DNA from 4 places in the Lichenibacterium dinghuense genome. Region 2 is predicted to be linked to each of the others. Evidence: riboswitches for the same ligand, from Rfam matches in the RefSeq annotation. Region 2 holds a riboswitch; each other region holds the start of a gene.
What was found. A riboswitch is a leader RNA that binds a small molecule or an ion and turns the genes downstream of it on or off. The one in region 2 is predicted to bind fluoride.
Positions count from the first base shown of each region.

Region 1: another riboswitch for fluoride. It lies ahead of L7N97_RS21165 (hypothetical protein); the one in region 2 lies ahead of L7N97_RS12555 (YoaK family protein).
Region 3: another riboswitch for fluoride. It lies ahead of L7N97_RS21190 (MutS-related protein); the one in region 2 lies ahead of L7N97_RS12555 (YoaK family protein).
Region 4: another riboswitch for fluoride. It lies ahead of L7N97_RS21145 (universal stress protein); the one in region 2 lies ahead of L7N97_RS12555 (YoaK family protein).

Region 1 is NZ_JAJLMN010000001.1:4,435,168-4,439,141, forward strand. It holds gene eno (phosphopyruvate hydratase) at 1-1,081, opposite strand, end outside; gene L7N97_RS21165 (hypothetical protein) at 1,083-1,283, opposite strand; fluoride riboswitch at 1,311-1,371, opposite strand; gene L7N97_RS21170 (MFS transporter) at 1,413-2,678, opposite strand; gene L7N97_RS21175 (low affinity iron permease family protein) at 2,686-3,051, opposite strand; gene L7N97_RS21180 (LysR family transcriptional regulator) at 3,146-3,974, opposite strand, start outside.
Region 2 is NZ_JAJLMN010000001.1:2,586,747-2,591,598, forward strand. It holds gene L7N97_RS12545 (YhaN family protein) at 1-2,816, shown strand, start outside; gene L7N97_RS12550 (hypothetical protein) at 3,053-3,286, opposite strand; gene L7N97_RS12555 (YoaK family protein) at 3,393-4,061, opposite strand; fluoride riboswitch at 4,458-4,520, opposite strand.
Region 3 is NZ_JAJLMN010000001.1:4,440,159-4,445,010, forward strand. It holds gene L7N97_RS21185 (MutS-related protein) at 1-585, opposite strand, end outside; gene L7N97_RS21190 (MutS-related protein) at 609-2,180, opposite strand; fluoride riboswitch at 2,200-2,259, opposite strand; gene L7N97_RS21195 (hypothetical protein) at 2,525-2,833, opposite strand; gene L7N97_RS21200 (tyrosine-protein phosphatase) at 2,981-3,571, opposite strand; gene L7N97_RS21205 (MurR/RpiR family transcriptional regulator) at 3,564-4,610, opposite strand; gene L7N97_RS21210 (hypothetical protein) at 4,638-4,852, shown strand, end outside.
Region 4 is NZ_JAJLMN010000001.1:4,429,820-4,434,671, reverse strand. It holds gene L7N97_RS21155 (hypothetical protein) at 1-42, shown strand, start outside; gene L7N97_RS21150 (YoaK family protein) at 12-764, shown strand; fluoride riboswitch at 795-856, shown strand; gene L7N97_RS21145 (universal stress protein) at 909-1,691, shown strand; gene L7N97_RS21140 (universal stress protein) at 1,723-2,460, shown strand; gene L7N97_RS21135 (hypothetical protein) at 2,566-2,820, shown strand; gene L7N97_RS21130 (universal stress protein) at 2,817-3,623, shown strand; gene L7N97_RS21125 (hypothetical protein) at 3,654-3,869, shown strand; gene crcB (fluoride efflux transporter CrcB) at 3,973-4,401, shown strand; gene L7N97_RS21115 (YeiH family protein) at 4,419-4,852, opposite strand, start outside.

The DNA.
Region 1 (3,974 bases), 1.8 Mb from region 2:
GCCAGCCGGCTTCCCGGCACAGCGCTACAGCCGTCATCGTCTCGGTCAGCGTGCCGATCTGGTTCGGTTTGATCAGAGCGGCATTGGTGCTCCGCTCGCGGATGCCGCGGCCGATGAGGGCCGGGTTCGTCGCATAGAGGTCGTCGCCGACGATCTGGAGGCGACCGCCGGCCGCCGCCGTCTGGTCGCGGAACCCGTCCCAGTCGTCCTCGGCGAAGCCGTCCTCGATCGACACGATCGGGTAGGCGGCGGCGAGCCGGCCGTAGAGGTCGAGCAGCGCTCCGGACGACAGCCGGCCACCCCCGTCCCGGAGGGCATAGCCGTCGCCGTCGCGGAACCCCGTCGCGGCGGGGTCGAGCGCGATGGCGACGTCGCGACCGGGCTCCAGGCCGGCCCGGCGGATCGCCTCGACAAGGAGATCGCAAGCTTCCACGGCCCCGGCGAGGCGGGGCGCGAAGCCGCCCTCGTCCCCGACCGCGGTCGACTGGCCGGCCGCCCCGAGCAGCGCCTTCAGCGCGGCATAGACCGCGACGCCGAAGCGCAGGGCCTCGGAAAACGTCGGCGCGCCGACCGGCACCACCATGAACTCCTGCATGTCCAGGCCGCTGTCGGCATGCGCGCCGCCGTTGATGACGTTCAGCATCGGCATCGGCAGGCGCCGCGCCGCGACCCCGCCGAGATAGGCGTAGAGCGGCAGGCCGGCGTCGAGAGCTGCGGCTCGGGCGATGGCGAGCGAGGTGCCGAGGATCGCATTCGCACCCAGCTCCCGCTTGTCCGGGGAGCCGTCGAGCCGGCACATCATGTGATCGAGCATCGCCTGCCGCCGGGGATCGTGACCGATGAGCTTGGGGCGGATCCGATCCTCGACGCTCGACATCGCGCCGATCATGCCGCGGCCGGCGTAGCGAGCAGCGTCGCGGTCCCGGCGCTCGCGCGCCTCTGCCGAGCCGGTGGACGCGCCGGCTGGAACCGAGGCCGAGCCCACGAGGCCGTTCTCCAGCGTCACTTGGACGTCGAGAGTGGGATTGCCGCGGGAGTCGAGGATCTCCAGCGTCCGGATATCGGCGATGCGGGACGCCATCTCAGGCCTCCCCGGTGAGGAGGAGGCGGATCGACGGCCGGCAATCGACAGTCAGGCCGTCGGATTTCAGACCCAAAACCGCTTCGGACGCACGGGTGATCACCGCACGCAGGTCGCGCTCGTCGACGCGATCAGCTGCCATCATGAGACGAACGATAGGTTCGTCTAAAAGCTGATCGAGGGTGGGGGAGTTAGCCTGCATGGCGCACCTCTGCTTTTCCCAAAACGGGCCTAAGCAGGAGTCATCAGCCACAAGGCAGTTAAACGGGAACCCCATCCCGGTATCATCAACGTAACGCTTCGGCGCTGACCCGGCAAGCCCCCTTTCACCTCATTTCGACATGGGGGGTCGTCCGAAAGCGCGGTCCCCGCCGAGGACGAAGCAGGCGAGCGCCGATGCGATGGCGGCGGCGACGATGGGGAAGGCGATCCTGTAGCCGAGCCACCCAATGAGGGGACCAGCTAAGATGGGGCCGCCCGCGTGGCCGACGTCCCACAGGCTGCCGAAGACGCCCATCGCCGCGCCGTAGCCGCCCCGGGTGGCGCGGTCGCCGATCAGCGCGGTGGTGGACGGCGTCACCATGGCGGTGCCGGCCCCGAACGCGGCGCAAAGGGCGAGGAGCCCGGCATAGTCGCTGCACCACGGGACCGCCGCCAGACAGAGGATGCAGAGGCTCATCCCCGACACGATGACCGGATGCCGGCCGACGCGGTCCCCGAGGGCGCCCATCGGTCCGCGGAGCAGGATGGAAGCGACGCCCTGCACGCCGAACAGCCATCCCACATCGACGACGCGGATGCCGATGCCGGTCGCGTAGAGGGGAAGGTAGGCCTGCAGCATGCCCACGCCCGCGTAGAGCGCGCCCTCGGCGAGGCTGGCGAGACGGATGCCCGGGTCGCCGAGGATCTGCGCGAGCCCGCGGCGGAGATCCGCGAGCACGTGTCGGGAGGCGCCGCTCCGCTCCGGGGCGCCGCCGCCCGGCAACGGCAGCAGGGCGAGCAGGGCCGCGACGCCGATCAGCCCCGACACGACGAAGGCCGGAGTGAACCCAACCCACGCCAGCACCGCGGCGCCCAACACCGGACCGAGCACCACCCCGGCGTTCTCGGCCGCGCCGTAGAGGCCCAACCGGCGCCCGCGCGCCTCCGGGTAGAGGCTCGCCACGCGGGCCGAGGCGGCAGGTGCATAGAGCGCAGTCGACAGGCCGTGGTAGAGGCGCAGGGCGAGGAGCTGCGGCCAAGCCGCGACGACCAGATAGAGGAATGGCGCCGTGGCCTTCACGCAGAGGCCCGCCAGCATCAGTCGCCGGAAGCCGAACAGGTCGGCCAGTGCGCCCGATGGGAGCTTGACGAAGATGCCGGTGACCGTGACGGCCGCGACCAGCAGGCCGATGACCGCGGCCGGGGCGCCGAGATGCGCGGCGTACAAGGCCGTGAGCGGGCTGCGCGCCATCTCGTAGCTGAGGCGGCCGAGGAAGCCGATGGCGCACAGCAGCACGAAGGCCCCGGGCCGCCGCGCCGCAGCGTCGGGCGCATTCGTCTCACCCTGGTCGGCGCCGTCGTTCGAAGGGGTCCGATTTTGGTCCGGGGATGTCACGGCGGCCTCACGCTTCCGGGTCGGGGCACGGCTTCGGGCCGAAGCGCGCCCTGATCGCCTCGATCTCACGATCGGTCATGCGCTCGATGCCGATGTATCGGTTGTCGGCCGCCACCAGCGCGGCCAGCAGCGTGTCGAGCTTGGCGTGCATGGCCTCGCTGTCGCGGTTCTGGGCGTTCTGGATCAGGAACACCATCAGGAACGTGACGACGCTGCTGACCGTGTTCATGATGAGCTGCCACGTGTCGGAGAAGCCGAGGGCGGGTCCAGCGACGGACCACAGCAGGACGACCGCGAAGGCGAGCGCGAACACCGCCGGGCGCCCCGCCGCATTGGCGATCCAGGTCGACGTGGTGGCGAAGAGACGGTTCATCGGGGCTCTCCGCCGGTGTGTCGGGCGTTGAAGGCCGCCAGTCGCGGCCGATGGCACCAGGATGCCGGGCGGAGGCCCGCCCGGGTCGGCGCCGTCACGGGGCCGCCCCCCGCCCACGCATCACGTCGAGGAAGGCCTCCTCGGCGCGGCTGCGGTAGCGGTCGCGGTGGCGCAGCGCCGTGAAGGCGCGCTCCGGCAGCGGCGAGCCGACCTGCACCAGCAATCCCGCCTCGATCGACGGCGCCGCCACAGAGGCCGAGAGCGCCGTCGCGCCGAGACCGGCCTCGACGGCGCCCCGCACGGCCTCGTTGGACGGCAGCTCGCAGGCGATCGGCAGGCGTTCCAGCACGCCGGCCGCGACGGCGGCGGCCTCGAAGATCGAGCGCGTGCCCGAGCCGCGCTCGCGCAGCACCCAATCGCTGTCCGGCCAGGCGTCCGGCGCCACGGCCGGCCGTTCGGCCCAGGGGTGACCGGGGGCCACGACCACCACGAGCCGGTCGCGCGCGACCTCCTCGGCGAGCAGCGCGGGGTCGTCGACATGGCCCTCGACGAAGCCGATATCGGCGGCTCCCTCCCGGACACCCGCCGCCACCTCGGCGGTGTTGCCGATCCGCAGGCGCAGGTCGATGCCCGGGTGGGTCCGGCGAAAGGCGACGAGGTGGCGCGGCAGCCAATAGCTCGCGATCGTCTGACTCGCGTAGACGTTGAGCGTGCCGCGCTTGAGCCCGCTCAGCTCGGCTAGCACGCGCTCGGCCGCCTCGGCGCGGGCCAGCACGGCGCGGGCCTCGCCAAGAAAGAGCGCGCCCGCCTCGGTGAGCGCGATGCCGCGCCCGACGCGGTGGAACAGCGTGGCCCCGTGCCGGCCTTCGAGGGCCGAGACGGCCGCGCTGACGGCCGACTGCGCCATGTTGAGCGCCTCGGCG
Region 2 (4,852 bases):
GCGGGGAAAGGCGCGGGCTCGGCGAGCGCGCGTCGCGACTGCGGTGCCTCGCGCGCGTCGTACCCATCCTGCGGCGGCTCGACGCGGCGGAGGAGGGGATCCTCGCCTTCGGGGACGTCGCGCATCTGTCCGGCGACTTCCCGGAAAGGTGCGGCTCACTCCTCGACGCGCACGCCGCCGCCCTCGGGCGTCGGGACGAGGCCCGTGGTCGCCTGGCCGACGTGTGGGATCGCCGCGAGCGCTTGAAGGTCGACGATGTCCTCGTCGCGGCGGAGCCGGAATTGCGCGACGTCGAAGCGAGGCTGGCCGTCGTCCGGGCGTTCCGCGGGGACAGGGCCGCCCGGGAGAGGGACGTCGGGGATGCCGACGCCCAACTCGGACTGTTGCGCGATCGCCTCGGCCTCGGGGAGGACGCGGACCTCGTCGCGCTGCTTCCCACGCGCCCCATCTTGCGGGTCGTCGTCGACCTCGCGGAACGGGACGCCGGCATCGGCGTCCGGCTCCGGTCGGCCCGCAAGGAGGCGGCGGTGGCGGCCGACGTCCTGTCCGAGGCGACCGGACGCCTCGAGGCCATGACCGCCCGGGGACACCATCGACCGTTCGGGATCGAGGCGACCAGCTTCGCGGCGCTCCCGTCCGAGTGGGCGGCGGCGACGTCGCGGATCGAGGCCGCCGATCGTGCCGATGGGGAACAGCTCGGCCGGGCCGTCGAGCTCGGGATGAAGGACGTCGCCGCGGTGCGCCGGCTGGCGTGCCCCGACGTCGAGCAGGTCGGTGCCGAGATCAAGGCGCGGGACGCGCTCAGGGCCGAACGGGCACGGGTGATCTCGTCGCTCGCGCGAGCCATGGCCGACCGAGAGGCCGCGCGCGTGGAGATGGCGGCGCTGCTCGGGGAGGGCGAGGTGGCGAACGGGGAGGCCGTCGACGTCGCCCGCCGGACACGCGACGACGCCTGGGCGTCGGTCCGCGCCTCGTACGTCGGCGGGCAGGCGCCCGCGGCCGAGGCGGAACGGCACGCGATGGCCGGGCGCCTCGACGCGAGCATCGCCGACGCCGACCGCCTCGCCGACAAGCGCGTCGCCGAAGCGGACCGCGTCGCCACCCTCGCGCAGACCCGGCGACGGATCGCGACGGCGCAAGGGGCGGTCGAGGCCGCGGAGGGCGCCGCGCGACGCCTCGACCGGGAACTGGTCGAGGCCGGGGAGGCCTTCCGCGGCGCTTTCCCCGAAGCCTGCGCCTTGCGGCCGGAACTCGCCTCGCTCCAGCCGTTCGCGGCGGCGCGGCGCGGCATCGTGGAAGCTTCCGACCGGACCGCCGCGGAACGTCGCGTGGCCGAGACCGCCCTGCGCGACCTGGCGCCGGCGATGGCGCGCCTCGCGTGGGCGGAGCTTCGGGCCGGCCTCGCGTCCCATGCCGCCGCGGAGCTCGGCGGCCGCGTGCGGGCCGTGGCCTCGGCCATCGGCGCGCACGACCGCGCGCACGAGGCCTATCTGAGGGAACGGGGAGCCATGCCGGGATTGGAGGAACGGCGGCGGAAGTCGCTCGCGGAACTCCAGGACGTCGAGCGGGAGCGGCGGGAGTGGGCCGCCGCGTGGGCCGCGGCGACCGCCGCGCTCGGCGTCGGCGCCGACGAACCCGTCGCGTCCACGGCGGCGCTGGCGGGGGCGTGGGAGCGGGCCCGGGGTGACCTGAGGGCGGTCGCGCAGGCGCGTGCCCTCGTCATGCGCATGGACGAGGAGGAGGCCACCCTCGGAGGCCAGGTCGCCTCGATCGCGGGTCGGATCGGACTCGCCACGGCCGTGGATCCCGTGGCGGCGGGGGACATGCTGTTGAGCGTCCGTGAGGGCAACGAGGCGGCGCGCCTCGGCCGTGAGGCGCTCGGGCCGGAGGTGGCCAAGGCCCAGGCCGACGTCGCGGGCTGGGAGGAGGAACTCGGTTCCCTCGGGCGACGGCTCGCGACCATCGCGGACGAGATCGGCGGGGCCCGCGACCTCGATCGCCTGCGCGCGACCGTGGTGCGCGGGCGCCGGCTCGCCGTGTTGCGGCGTGAGCGCGATGCCCTCGGCGAGGCGGCGCGCGTCGCCGGCGATGACCTGCCCCTGCAGTTCCTGCGTGGGGAAGCCGAGGGCTGCGACCTCGATGCCGTGCGGGCGGAGTCGTCCGAGATCGCCGGGCGTCTCGACGCTCTCGACGGCAGGATCGAGGGGTCGATCGCCGAGGAGGTTCGGACGACGGCGATCCTCCGGGGGCATGGCCGGTCCCCCGGCGACGCGGGTTTGGTCGCGGTCCGGGAGGCGGCCGTGGCGGACATGCACGCCGCGGCGGAACAATGGGTGGAGCTCAAGGTCGCCAAGGACCTACTCGACCGGGCCATACGCGTCGTCCGGGACGAGCGCCAGGATCCGCTCGTCAGGGAGGCGGGGATCCTGTTCTCGCGCATGACGCGCGGCGCCTACGCCGGCGCCGCGGCCGACGTGGACGACCGAGGCGATCCTATCGTGAGGGGGGTCCGCTCCACCGGAGGGGACCCGCAGCCCGTCGCCACGATGAGCGAGGGCACGCGGGACCAGATGTTCCTGGCCTTCCGGCTCGCCAGCGTCGGGGCCTACTGCGCCGCCGCCGAACCGCTGCCGTTCGTGGCCGACGACCTGTTGGTCCATTTCGACGACGGACGGGCCGAAGCCACTCTCGATCTCCTCGCGGACTTCGCCGGGGCGACGCAGGTCCTGCTCTTCACGCACCACGCCTCGGTCCGCGACGCGGCCGTTCGGCTGCAACGGCAGGGGCGGACGACCGTCGTCGAGGTCGCACCCTGACCGCTTCCCCCGCCGCGTTCCCCACGAGCGTGGATCCGGGGACGGCGGCTCGAAACGTGCGTGGCGGCCGACGCGACCGAATCCGGGGTAGCCGGAGCGACGAAGGCTCGATGGTCCGTCGATGCGCCGTCCAGGCTGGACGTCCTGAGTGATCCATCGCCCCAGGGACCGCTAGGAAGCCTCGGGACGGTCCACGATCACATCCGCGCCCTCCGGCGCGAGGGCCCTTGGGGGGCTCACCCGACGATCAATCCGCGTTCGGACTCCAATCGCTCGCGTGCAAGCCTGCGATACCTGTCCCGGTCGTCGTTGGTCGCCGCGCCGGGCTGGCCTTCCGCGCCATGCTCGGGCGTCCCCGGCGCCGCCCAAGTCAAACCGTCGGCCTTGGCGAGCTCCATCGCGCGGTGCTCGACCTCGGCCTCGGCGGGCTCGGACGCGGGATCATCGGTCGTCGAGGTTCGCTCGCTCATGCGAACGACTATGGAGGCCCGCCCGGCGGCGTCAAGCCGGCCGAGCTCGGGCTGTCGGTCGGTTCGAGATCGCACGCCCGTGCCTCCGGATGCTCGACGGGATCGATCACCGTCGATGAGTAGGCAGGCGGCCCAGGGCGCAGGCGAACAGTACCGCGGATGGCGCGAGGAGGCCGAGCCTGCCCACGGCCGGGGCGACCATCCCGGCGAGGAGGCCGCCGATGGCGAACGCCGCGAGTCGCGATGAGGACCGCCGAAGCATCTCGGCTATCGGCGGATGGTGCGGACCCATCCTCCCGACGCGGACCAGGCGGCCCACCGCGATCCCCAGATCCGTCAATGTGCCGGTGAGGTGCGTGGTGCGGACGCGGTCGCCCAGACAGAGGGAGGAGGAGGCGTTCTGGACACCCATGGCGAAGGCCGACAGCGCGAGCATGACGGCGACGTCGTTGGAGCCCCCATCGCCCACCACACCGGCGCCGATCAAGCTCACCGCCTCGATCACCAGGAGCAACGGCAAACGTTCGACCTGCCTGTCCGAAGTACGATCCCCGACCAGGAGCCCCGCGACCGATGCTCCGGAAGCGAACGCGAACAAGGCCCCGAGAGCCGCCATGCCGACCGCGAGCCGGCCTCGCGCGAGGTCGTGCACAAGCATCGATGTCGTCCCGGTCATGTGCGAGGCGAAACGGCCGACCACGATGAGGGTGAGCCCGTCCACGCTGCCGGCAACGAACGTTAGCGCGACAGCTACGGTTGAGGGTTGGAACTTCAACGTCTGACCGCGATGCCTTCCTCAAGCTCGAACTTCGGGACAGCCCTCCGGCAAGCGAGCGCGACACCTCCAGGGAGCACGCCGATGGGGATCGTGGCGGATTCAGTGGCTCGGATCATGGCTCCATCGGTGTCCAGGGCCGAGGCGGTCAGGCGAGCCGTCCGCGAATGGTCAGGCATGGGCCTCGGAGAGCCCGGCCCTTGGCCGCGCTGGACCCTTTCCTCGAACTGCTGGATTAGTCCCTGGATCAGGGGTGACAGCGCGAGCACGGTCGCGACCTGAGCGACCTGCAGCGAGGCGTCGCGCAAGTTCACGCCCCACCCGTCGTGGGTCCCGGCTCACTTCGGAAGACAAGGTCCGCCATCTTCGCCCGCACTCCTTCCTCCCCGAGATCGAGGATCGGAAGGAGTCATCGGCCCAACGGGCGGTTACAAGGCGGACCCCACCGCCTGCTTGAAGCGAGCGGATTGAAATGCGCTTCGTGAACGTTGTCAATCGAGCCGAAGGTGGTTCCACGTCGGAAGCCGCGGGATCCTACGGCACGACGGGGGCGGACGCATGATCCCGGCGATCCCGGCCTCGATCCAGGATGCGTGGACCGTCGAGCGACGGCGCCGATCGGGGAGCGAGCGCAAGCGTGGCGTCCTCCCGTCCGTCGACGGGTCGCACCCACCTCGACACCCGCGGCGTCCGGTCGGACCAGGGGAGGGGCGCGCAGCCGGCGGACGCAGCTTCGCGTCCCCGCGAGGCGGATGATCGTCGAAGGGAAGGGGCGGCCGATTTCCCTCGCG
Region 3 (4,852 bases), 1.9 Mb from region 2:
GGCCCGGCGCAGGGTGTAATCCTGCCCGGCGTTGCCCGGGCCGAGGCGTGCGCTCATCAGTACGCCGCCCGGAAAGGTCAGGCGATTCAGGGTGCGGTCGACTCCGGCGAGGTAACGCTCGTCGAGCTCGCGGCGCAGCATCGAGAACAGGGTGGCGAGTCCCGCCGAGCGGAAAGCGGTGCCTTCCCGGTCCGCCACGGCACGCAGGCGCCGGAGGAAGCCCGAGAGCACGCCCATCAGCTCGACGGCGCGGGTCAGCACCATGGAAGGCGAGCGGAAGAGGGCGCCGATGCCGCCCTTGCGCTCGGCCTCGATGGCGTCGACGGTCAGCCCGTAGAGCTCCCGGATCACCTCTGGGCGGGCGATGGCGTCGCGCAGCACTTCCTGGCGGTGCCGGATGGTGGCGAGATCGGGGGTACCGGCGAGCAGCACGGCACGCGCCGCATCGCGCAGGCGCTCGTCACCCTTGGCCATCGCGTCGACGAGGGTGGTCAGCGCGAGGTCGCGGACGAGATCGCCGGTCCCGGGAGGGTCCGGGCGGTCCCAGTCGAAGTCGCGGTCGGGGTGGAGCAGCAGGGCCTGCATGGCGTTCGGCTCGCGTCGGTGCTTCAGAAGTGGAGGCGGTCGCTCAGGGCCGCATAGGTCAGCCTGTGCTTCTCGGCGATCGCGAGCGCGTAGCTGCGCCCGTCGGCGGGCCGCCGCACGATCTCGAAGGTGCGGCGCGCGGGGTCGTCCGGCACCACCGTGCTGACGGCGCTGACGATCGTGGGACTGAGCGCGACCAGCTCGTCGAGGAACGTCACCAGCACACAGAGGGCGTCCAGGGCGACGACGCGCCGGAGCACCTCGCCGGCCAGGAACACGGCGTCGTCGAGGGTGGTCGAGCTGAAGATCTCGTTGAGCACGATGACGGAGGCCGACGTCGCGGCCCCGAGCAGGTCGCGCACCCGGACGAGGTCGTCCTCGAGCTTGCTACGCCGGTCCGCGACGCTCTCCTCGCGCTCGAAGTGGGTGAGGACGGCGTCGGCGAGGTGGAGCGTGGCGGCGCTGCCCGGCACGGGCAGCCCGAGGCTGGCGAGGTGATGCATCTGGCCGAAGGCGCGGGCGAAGGTGGTCTTGCCCCCCTGGTTCGGGCCCGACACGAGAAGGATGCGCTCGCCGGCCGCGAGGTCGAAGCCGTTGGTGACGACCGGCGCCCCTTCCCGGACGAGCCGCGTCGCCAGCACGACGTCGAAGCCGTCCCGGCTCGACACGGCTTTCTCGCACGTCACCGTAGGCAGGCAGAAGCGCAGGCCGGCGCGCCGCAGGGGCGCGATGGCGTCGCGGTAGGCGAGGAAGAACTGGAGTTCGCGGTCGACACGGCACAGCGTCGCACCGATCGCGCCCCGGGCGCCCTTCGCCAGCGCGGCCAGACGGGCGAAGAGTTCGGGCTGGAGGCGTGCCACGAACTCCAGGATCACGTCCTCGACGGAGTTGAGGTCGGGAGCGTCGCGCGGCTCGGGCGACCGTTCGGCTGGCGTGTCCTGGCGGAACTTGGCGAAAAGCGCCTCGACCTCGGCGCCCTGATCGTGGCCGCCCCCGTGCCGCTCGACCCGCAGGCCGCCGCCGTAGACCTTTACGTCGTAGCGCACAGCGGCGAGGCCGGCCGCGACTGCCTCCGTCTCGCGACGGAGCGCGCCAAAGGCCTCACTTCCGACGAGAGCGGACAGGAATTCGCCGAGGCTGCGGAGGCCAGACGACGAGCGGGAGCACCGGCCGAGCGCATGGGCGAAGGTCGCGAGGCCCTCGCAATAGCGTTCGAGCCCGGCGAGCAGGAGACGACGCTTCCGCAGCTCGTGGCGACGCCGGTCGGCCTGCGCAAAGCTATCGCGGACGCTTTGCATGGCGTCGGAGAACGCCTCGCAGACCCGGGCCGTCGCCTCGTCGTACAGGTCCCGGACGACTGCCTGCCGATGACGGACGGCTTCGATCTCGACGAGCGGCGCCCCGTACAGCGGCGCCAGCGCGTGCTGCTCGCGCCCCGCGATCAGCCCGGCCACGAAGCCATCGAGGGCGAGGTCGTGAAAACAGTCGGGCGGACGAGCGGCCTCTTGCGCCTCTGCTTCGGTTCGCCAGAGCAGGCTCACGAAGACCGGGAAGGAGGCCTCACAGCTTGGAGTTGTTGCGGTCGAATCGTCCACGGCGAATGCTCCCGGTCCCAGTCCGGCAGGAGTCATCAGCCACGCGGCGTTTACGGGGAACCCCATCCCCTCCGGTCGAAGACCAGTACCTTTCAAACTCCACGACGCCGTCGAAGGTTCCCCGCCGGGCCAGCTCCGAAAGACACCTTTCCCGTCCGTGCATGGAAGCGGACCACGATCCTCGCGGCATCACGCCAGCCGTCAAAATGCTGACGCATTCTGACGGGTTACGTCGCACAAGCGGCGGCGTGCACTCGCACTGGCCAGCGGTTGGGAGTTTCGACCGCTGGTATCAATGCGTCGGACGTCACAGGCATGCCGGATTTGGCCACGATGCCTGAAGATCATACGAGAGGGCGAGACGCCTGCGCCCGCGGCTGCTCGGTCTGGACGGCCCAACTCTCCCTGAGCAGATTGGCGTCGAACGCGTCGATGACCTTCGCGACGTACCACCCCCGATGCAAGGAGTTGGGGCTGGCCGGTCCGTCGGCCACGGTCGTGACCCGGACGAAGCGGCCGCTCGGCGCCTTCAGGACGACGTCGATGATCCCCGCGGCGTCGTTCGCGACCTGCGCGAAGGGCACACAGGTTTCCGCCCTCAGTTCCTCTCCGTCGACCTCGAAGACGGCGAGGTGGCTGTCGTCGGCGCTCACGGCGCGTCTCTGAAGCATAGCGATCCTCATCTGTTGGCCTCGACGTCGCGGAGCCAGCCTTCGCATCAGCCCCTAACCCAGTCGGTTCGACGACGGTTCGGCGCGAGGCCGCCGCGCCGCGCCCTGGCCGGGCCTGTCCCGCGCCGCTCAATCGGGTATGCCCTTGCCGACGACCTTCGCGAAGGTGCGGTCCATCGCGCCGGACCGGCTGATCAGCCAGGGGAAATGGCCGTAGCGGAAGGAGAGCTGCCCGGCGGCTACCTCGGGGGAGCGATGGAGCACCAGGCGCTCGTAGAGCGCGGCCGCGAGGCCGGAGCGATCCGCCCCCGCCTCGCAGTGGATCAGCAGCGGCGCCTTCGCGCCCTCGAGATCACGCACCAGGGCTGCCAGCGTCGCTGCATCCGGCTCGTGATTGGCCGACAGCGGCACGCTCACATAGGCGGCCCCGGCGCGGCGCACGGCTTCCGCTTCGGCGTCGTACCAGGGCCGGCCCGGGTTGGCCCCGCGCAGGTTGATGACGGTGGCGATGCCGTGCTCGGCCATGAAGGACGACAGCCGGCCGGCGCCGAGCTGGCCCGAGCGGTAGATCCCCGGCTCGAACTCGTGGACGTTGCCGGTCAGGCGGAGCAGGCCGGCCCAGCCCGCGACCGACAGGGGCGGCCCGAGGAGCAGCGCGGCCAGGACGAGCGCGACGCGGCGACGGCGGCGGGCGGCATGCGATGAGGGCGCGTCAGCCACGGCGGCCTCCCTCGGTCCGGCCCCGCCGCGGCGGGTCGAGCTCCGCGCGCAGCGTGCCGAGCCGGTCGAGCGTCGCGAGCGCACCGTCGCCGGCCGCCGCCGTCAGCCCGAGAACGAGGGCTTCCAGCGCCGCCAGCGTGCCCCCGTGCAGCGCGGCCCGGCCCGCGGCCCCGCGCGGCACCGCCAGCACCACGTCGGCCAGCGCCGCGAGGCGATGGTCGCCCTCGCCCGTCATCAACACGGCCGGCAGGCCGAGCCGCCGCGCCTCGCCGAGCACGACGGCGATCTCGCGATAGGGCCGCCCGTAGGCGAGTGCCAGCAGGGCGTCGCCGCGACCGAGATCGAGGAGCTGGTCGGCGAGGCCGCGGCCGGTGCGGTCGAGCAGCAGCGTGCGCCGGCCGGCGCGGCCGAGCGGCACGGCCGCGTAGCGGACGAGGTGGGCGGTCGGGCCGATCCCGAACAGGGCGATCCGCTCCGAGCCGGCGAGCGCCGCAACCGCGGTTGCGAGGGCGTCGCGCGTCCCCGGCGTTCGCAGCGACCGGAGCGCCGCCTCCTGTGCGTCGAGCACAGCGTCCACCGCGTGGCCGACATCCGCCCCGACCTCGCCGAGGGTGCGGCGCATCTCGTCGGCGGGCGTCGAGGGCGGATCCAGCGACTCCGCCAGCGCCCGCTTGAGCTCGGGGAGGCCCGCGTAGCCGAGCGCGCGCGCGGTCCGCACCACCGTCGCATCTGACGTGCCGGCGAGCCCCGCAATGCCCGCGGCCGAGGCGGCGAGCACGCGGGCCCGATGTCGATCCATATACCGGGCCACTTTCAGGAGGCTCGGCGCTAGCCCCGCCGCCGATTCGTCGAGCCTCGCCCGAAACGCGTCCCCGCCCAATGGCGCCACCTCCATATCGTAAATACTACTCGATCCTACACGGTCGAAGCAGAAGCGACAATCACCCAGGCGCGAGGCCGATGCCGCTTCGGAGAGTGACATGTGGAAAGTCACACAGAACCCGCGCCCAACATCGACGATCTTTCCCTCGCTCGCCATGAGCGAGCGGAAAGAGTGAACCGATCCATGAAGAAGATCCTGTCCGTCCTCGCCGTGCTGGCCACCGTGGCTCCCGCTTTGGCGGACCCGCACGAGACCGGCATCCGCAGGAAGGATTACGACAGACACGAGAACCGTGACGTGCAGGCCCAGGGCCGCTCGGCCATTGCGAACGACACAGCCGACGGGGCGCGGGCCGAATACCTTCCGCCCCCGCGAGGCCGCGACGCCGGAATACGCTG
Region 4 (4,852 bases), 1.8 Mb from region 2:
GATGTCCTCGCGTGGCTTCACAGCCTCGCGGCCCCGCGCTGATGGTGTCCCGCCCCGTCGCGGCGCAGCCCGTCGTGGCGGCATGGTTGGCCCTCGTGGCCGGTGCCGTCAACGGCATCGGCGTCGCCGCGACGGGGCGGGACACGTCCCACGTTTCGGGCGTCACCACCTCCGTGATGGGTCACCTCATGCACGGGCGGGGCAATGCCGCGATGCTCGGCATCGCGCTGGTCGCGAGCTTCCTCTCCGGCGCGGTCGGTTGCGGGCTGTTCATCGCGATCCGAGAGGGGCGACCGGAAACGGGCACGCTGCGGTCCCTGCTGATCGTCGAGGGCATCCTGGTGGCGTCGGCCGGCCTGGCCCTGGCGGCTTGCGGCCGGGGCGGGGGTGCCGAGTTCGCGGCCGTGCTGCTGCTCGCCTTCGCCATGGGCCAGCAAAACGCGACCAGCAGCGCGCTGCTCGGCGACCAGGTCCGCACCACCCACGTCACCGGCATGGTGACCGACCTCGGCCGGGAGATCGGCCACCTCGTCTTCGACGTCGCGGGCGGGACGCGCCGCGACGGCCCCCGGCGGACCGACGAGGTGCGGCTCGCCAAGTCGGGCTCTCTCTTCGCCGGCTTCATCCTCGGCGCGCTGGCCGGGGCCAGCGTCCTGCTGTGGTGGGGCGAGGCGGGGTTCTTCGTCGTGGCGGCGGCGCCGGTCGCGGCCGCCCTCCTCGTGAGGGCCGACGCGAGCGAGACCACAGAGTGGAGCCCGCCGTGATGGTCAGAGTCAGACTACATTTCCCGGGTCGAGACATCGGGCGATGGAGTCCGCCTTCGACCGCCTCCAGGGCTGATCACTTCTGCACGACATTGCTGGTAGATGCGGAGCTACGCCTTCCGCAATCGACCGACGGAGGGTGAAATGACTTATCGTGACATCGTCGTCTACTTGGACACTGGATCGGCGACGTCGGCGCGGGTCGATGCCGCCGTCGAGCTGGCGCGCAGGTTCGAAGCCCGCCTCACCGCCGTGAACCTCGTTCCCGCGGTGTCGTTCGACGGAGATTGGCAGCTCTGCCGGGACAGTCTGCAGTCCTCCTTTGAGGAGGCCGCTTCGCGGGCGGGCGTCGCCCACGGCCACCGCGACGTTCCGCCCGACGCGAGTGCCGCGCGCGATTTCTTCGCTCATGACGCGGACCTGCTCGTCGTGACCCAGCCGGATCGGCGAAACGCCGGAGCGGTGCCGGTCGACTTCCCCGGCCGCCTTCTGCTCGCCGCGGGCGTGCCGCTCCTGTTGCTCCCCGTCGGCTGGGACGCCGCCCGCGCGATCGGCCGACGTCCGACCGTCGCCTGGAACGGCACCGGCGAGGCGACCCGCGCGGCGCACGACGCGCTGCCCTTCCTGCGCGATGCCGTACGCACGGCCCTGTTCACCTTCGACGCCCGCTACGGACTGGGCGACGCGGCGGTGGAAGGGTTCGCCGCCCACCTGCATCGACACGGCGCGGAGGTGGTCGTCGACGGCTGGCGCGACGACGGCCGCGGCGACTGGCTGTCGGCCCTCTTCGCCAGCCTCGACCGCGAGCGCTCGGACCTCATCGTCGCGGGCGCCTACGGCCATCCGCGTATCGCCGAGCGCCTGTTCGGCGGCGCGACGCAGGACCTGCTCGGCCAAGACCTCCTGCCCGTGCTGCTGTCTCATTGAGCGGAACACCATAGGACGGGGAGGAAGCGGCATGGTCGTGGATCTGATCGTCTGCCTCGACTCGACGACGCCGGGCGCTCCGGCGCTGCTGGCCAAGGCCGTCTCGCGCGCGGCCGCCTGCCGGGCGCGCCTCCGCGTGCTCGACCTGTGTGCGCCCGATGCGCTCGGCATGGCGACGTCTCCGACCTCCCTCGAATTCGTCGAGGACATGCGGGCCGCGTTCCGGCTCGGCAGGGTCGATGGGCACCACGAGATGGCCCCGACCGATCCGGCCGGGCTGCTCGAACGCACGCTGTCGGCCGATCTCGTGATCGCCGGACGGGGTGCCGCGACTTCGCCTCATCGTTCCGGCGTCTCTGCACCCGCGCTCGGCGCCCTCGGCCCTCCCGTGCTGATCGAGGCCGACGGGAGCGCGGGGCCAGCGGGGCGGCGCATCCTCCTCCCTTGGCGGGCGGACCGCGCCAGCACGCGTGCGATCCACGACGCGATGCCGCTGCTGAAGACCGCGGACGAGGTCGTGCTCGTCCCGCTCGACGACGGGTCGCCGGCGACCGTGATGCGCCGTCTCGCCGGTCGCGGCGTCAGGGTCCGGGCGGAGACGAGCGTCGACGATGCCGACAGCGCCCTCGCGCCGCTGGCGCGGCGGGTCGGGGCCGACCTGATCGTGGTCGGTCTCGGAGGGCCGGCCCACTGGCGGGCACCGACCGTGCTTACGCTTCTCGCCCGCCTGATCGACGATTCCTCGACGGCCCTGCTCGTGTCCCGCTGAGTTCGCGCCATCGATCGAGCGGAGCGGACGAGATCATCGGAGAAGCCAATTGGATTGTCTTGCAGAGCAGGACTTGACTGTCGGCGTAAGATACGGGGGGAGGACATGATCGACGATCGATACCGTAGGGGTGAACCCTTCGCCGTCGAAGAGGATGATCTGGAGGCGGATCTCGCGACGCTGCTCGTCGCGTTCCGATCCATGGCCCACCCCGTCTCGCTGTCGTCGGGGGGGACTGGCCCGGCCGACGGACGGGACGGTGCGGAACAGCGGAGAGACGCTCACCAGGCGCCGGCCATGTTGCTGTCCCGCCGCGGCGCTTGGAGCACGATGTTCGATCGAACGGAGGCATGGACATGACGACGACCATCCTGGCCGTGCTGGCCGATCGGCACGGCGTCCGCTCCTGCCTGGAAGCCGCTCTCGCGGCCGCCGAGGCCGTCGGGGGGGAGGTCGCGGCGCTGCACGTCGCCGTCGATCCCGCCTCCACCATCCTGCCGACCGAGGAGATCCTCACCGACGACCGCCGCGCCGCTATCCTGCGCGGGGAGGCGGAGGAGCGTCGGGCCGTGCGTGACGCCTACGACGCGGTCGTGGCCGCGCTCGGCCCTGCGGGCTTCCGCTGGATCGACGCGGGGGGAACCGAGACGACGGCCATCGACGCCCACGCCGCCGGCGCGGCGCTGATCGCCGCTGCCGTGCCCGAGCGGCATTATGCGGGCGAGGCGCAGGAAGCCCTCCACGCGGCGCTGTTCGACACCGGCCGCCCGGTGCTGGTCGTGCCCCGCGGCTGGCGGCACCGGCCGGTGCGCCGCATCGCGGTCGGCTGGCACGAGGATGTAGCCTGTCGCCGCGGGATCGCGGACGCGCGGCCCTGGCTGGAGCGGGCCGAGGCCATCCGGATCCTGGCTATCGACGGAGGCGACGACGCCGCCCTGGACGGCGCGCGAGCGCTGTTTCGCGATCTCGGCCTCGCCGCCGACTTCTCGGCGGTGGACGCCGAGGAAAGCTCGCGCGGGGACGCGTTGCTCTCGGCCGCCGGGGACGCGGATTGGCTCGTGATGGGCGCGTTCCGGCGCGGGCGCTTGCTCGACTGGCTGTTCGGCAGTGTCAGCGAGACCGTGTTGCGCGAGGCGACGATGCCGGTATTCCTCGTGCACTGACGGCGCGGGGCTTTGAACTGGGAGCAGGGAATGGAACGAGGTGGATGGAAGTTCTGGTGCCGCCGCCACGAGCGGCTGCTCTGTTACATCGTGGCGGTCGATGACCGGGCCGAGGCCGAGAAGGGGTTGCGCAACCACGACCCCTTCGCGGAGGTCCTCGACGTCGAGCGCGTGCCCGACAAGGTGTTCGCGCTGCTCGACATGCAGCCCGGTCAAGTGACGGGCTGGAGCACGATGAACTGGTGAGCGGCGGAACGGCAGAGCGGATCAGCATGCGAAGGGAAAGAGACGGTGTCTTCCTCATGAGGACAGCGCAGGCAGCAGCTGGCGCGAACACCGAGCGTGCGCCATGGACCTCGTGACGGTCCTCGCCGTGGCGGCGGGCGGCGCGCTCGGCACCGTGGCGCGCTATCTGCTGGCACTGGCCCTCGCGCCGATCAGCGGCACGCTGCCCTGGGGCACGGTGGTCATCAACGTCGCCGGCTCCTTCGTCATCGGGCTGTTCGGCACGCTGACGCTGGCGCACGGCCGCTATCCGGCGCCCGAGGTCGCCCGCCTGTTCGTCATGGTGGGCTTCTGCGGCGGGTTCACGACCTTCTCCTCCTTCAGCCTGCAGACGCTCGACCTCTTGCGCGCCGGCGCCTACGGCCGCGCCGCGGTCAACGTCGCGGCCTCGGTCGCGTTGTGCCTGGCCTCCGTGGCGCTCGGCCACCTCGCCGGCGCGGCACTGAACGGCGGCGCCGTGCCCATCGTTCAGGCCAGCATCGAGGAGGACTGATGCCCGCACGGCGCCCGTCAGGCGACGCCCATCACGCGGATCAGCGCGAGGCTGACGAGGCCGAGAACGACCAGCGAGGCCGTCACGGCCGCGGTGACGCGGACGCCGGCCTTCGCCACGACCCGCACGTCGACGCCAAGGCCCAGCGCCGCCATCGACACGGTGGTGAGCGCGCTGGCGGTGGCGGCGATCGGCGGCAGGGCCGGTGCCGGGATCAGCCCGAGCGAGCGCACCAGCAGCACGAGGAGGAATCCGACGATGAACCACGGCACGAGCTCGTGCAGCGCGGGGCGTCCGAGGCGCGGCCTGTCGCCGGCGGTGACGTGCGGCGCGGCCTCGACCGGCTCGTCGCGCAGACGGCGCGTGACGAGCGACAGGGCGAGCACCACGGGGCCGAGCATCAGTACCCGCACAAGCTTCACCACCGTGCCGACCTGGTTCGAGAGCGCGC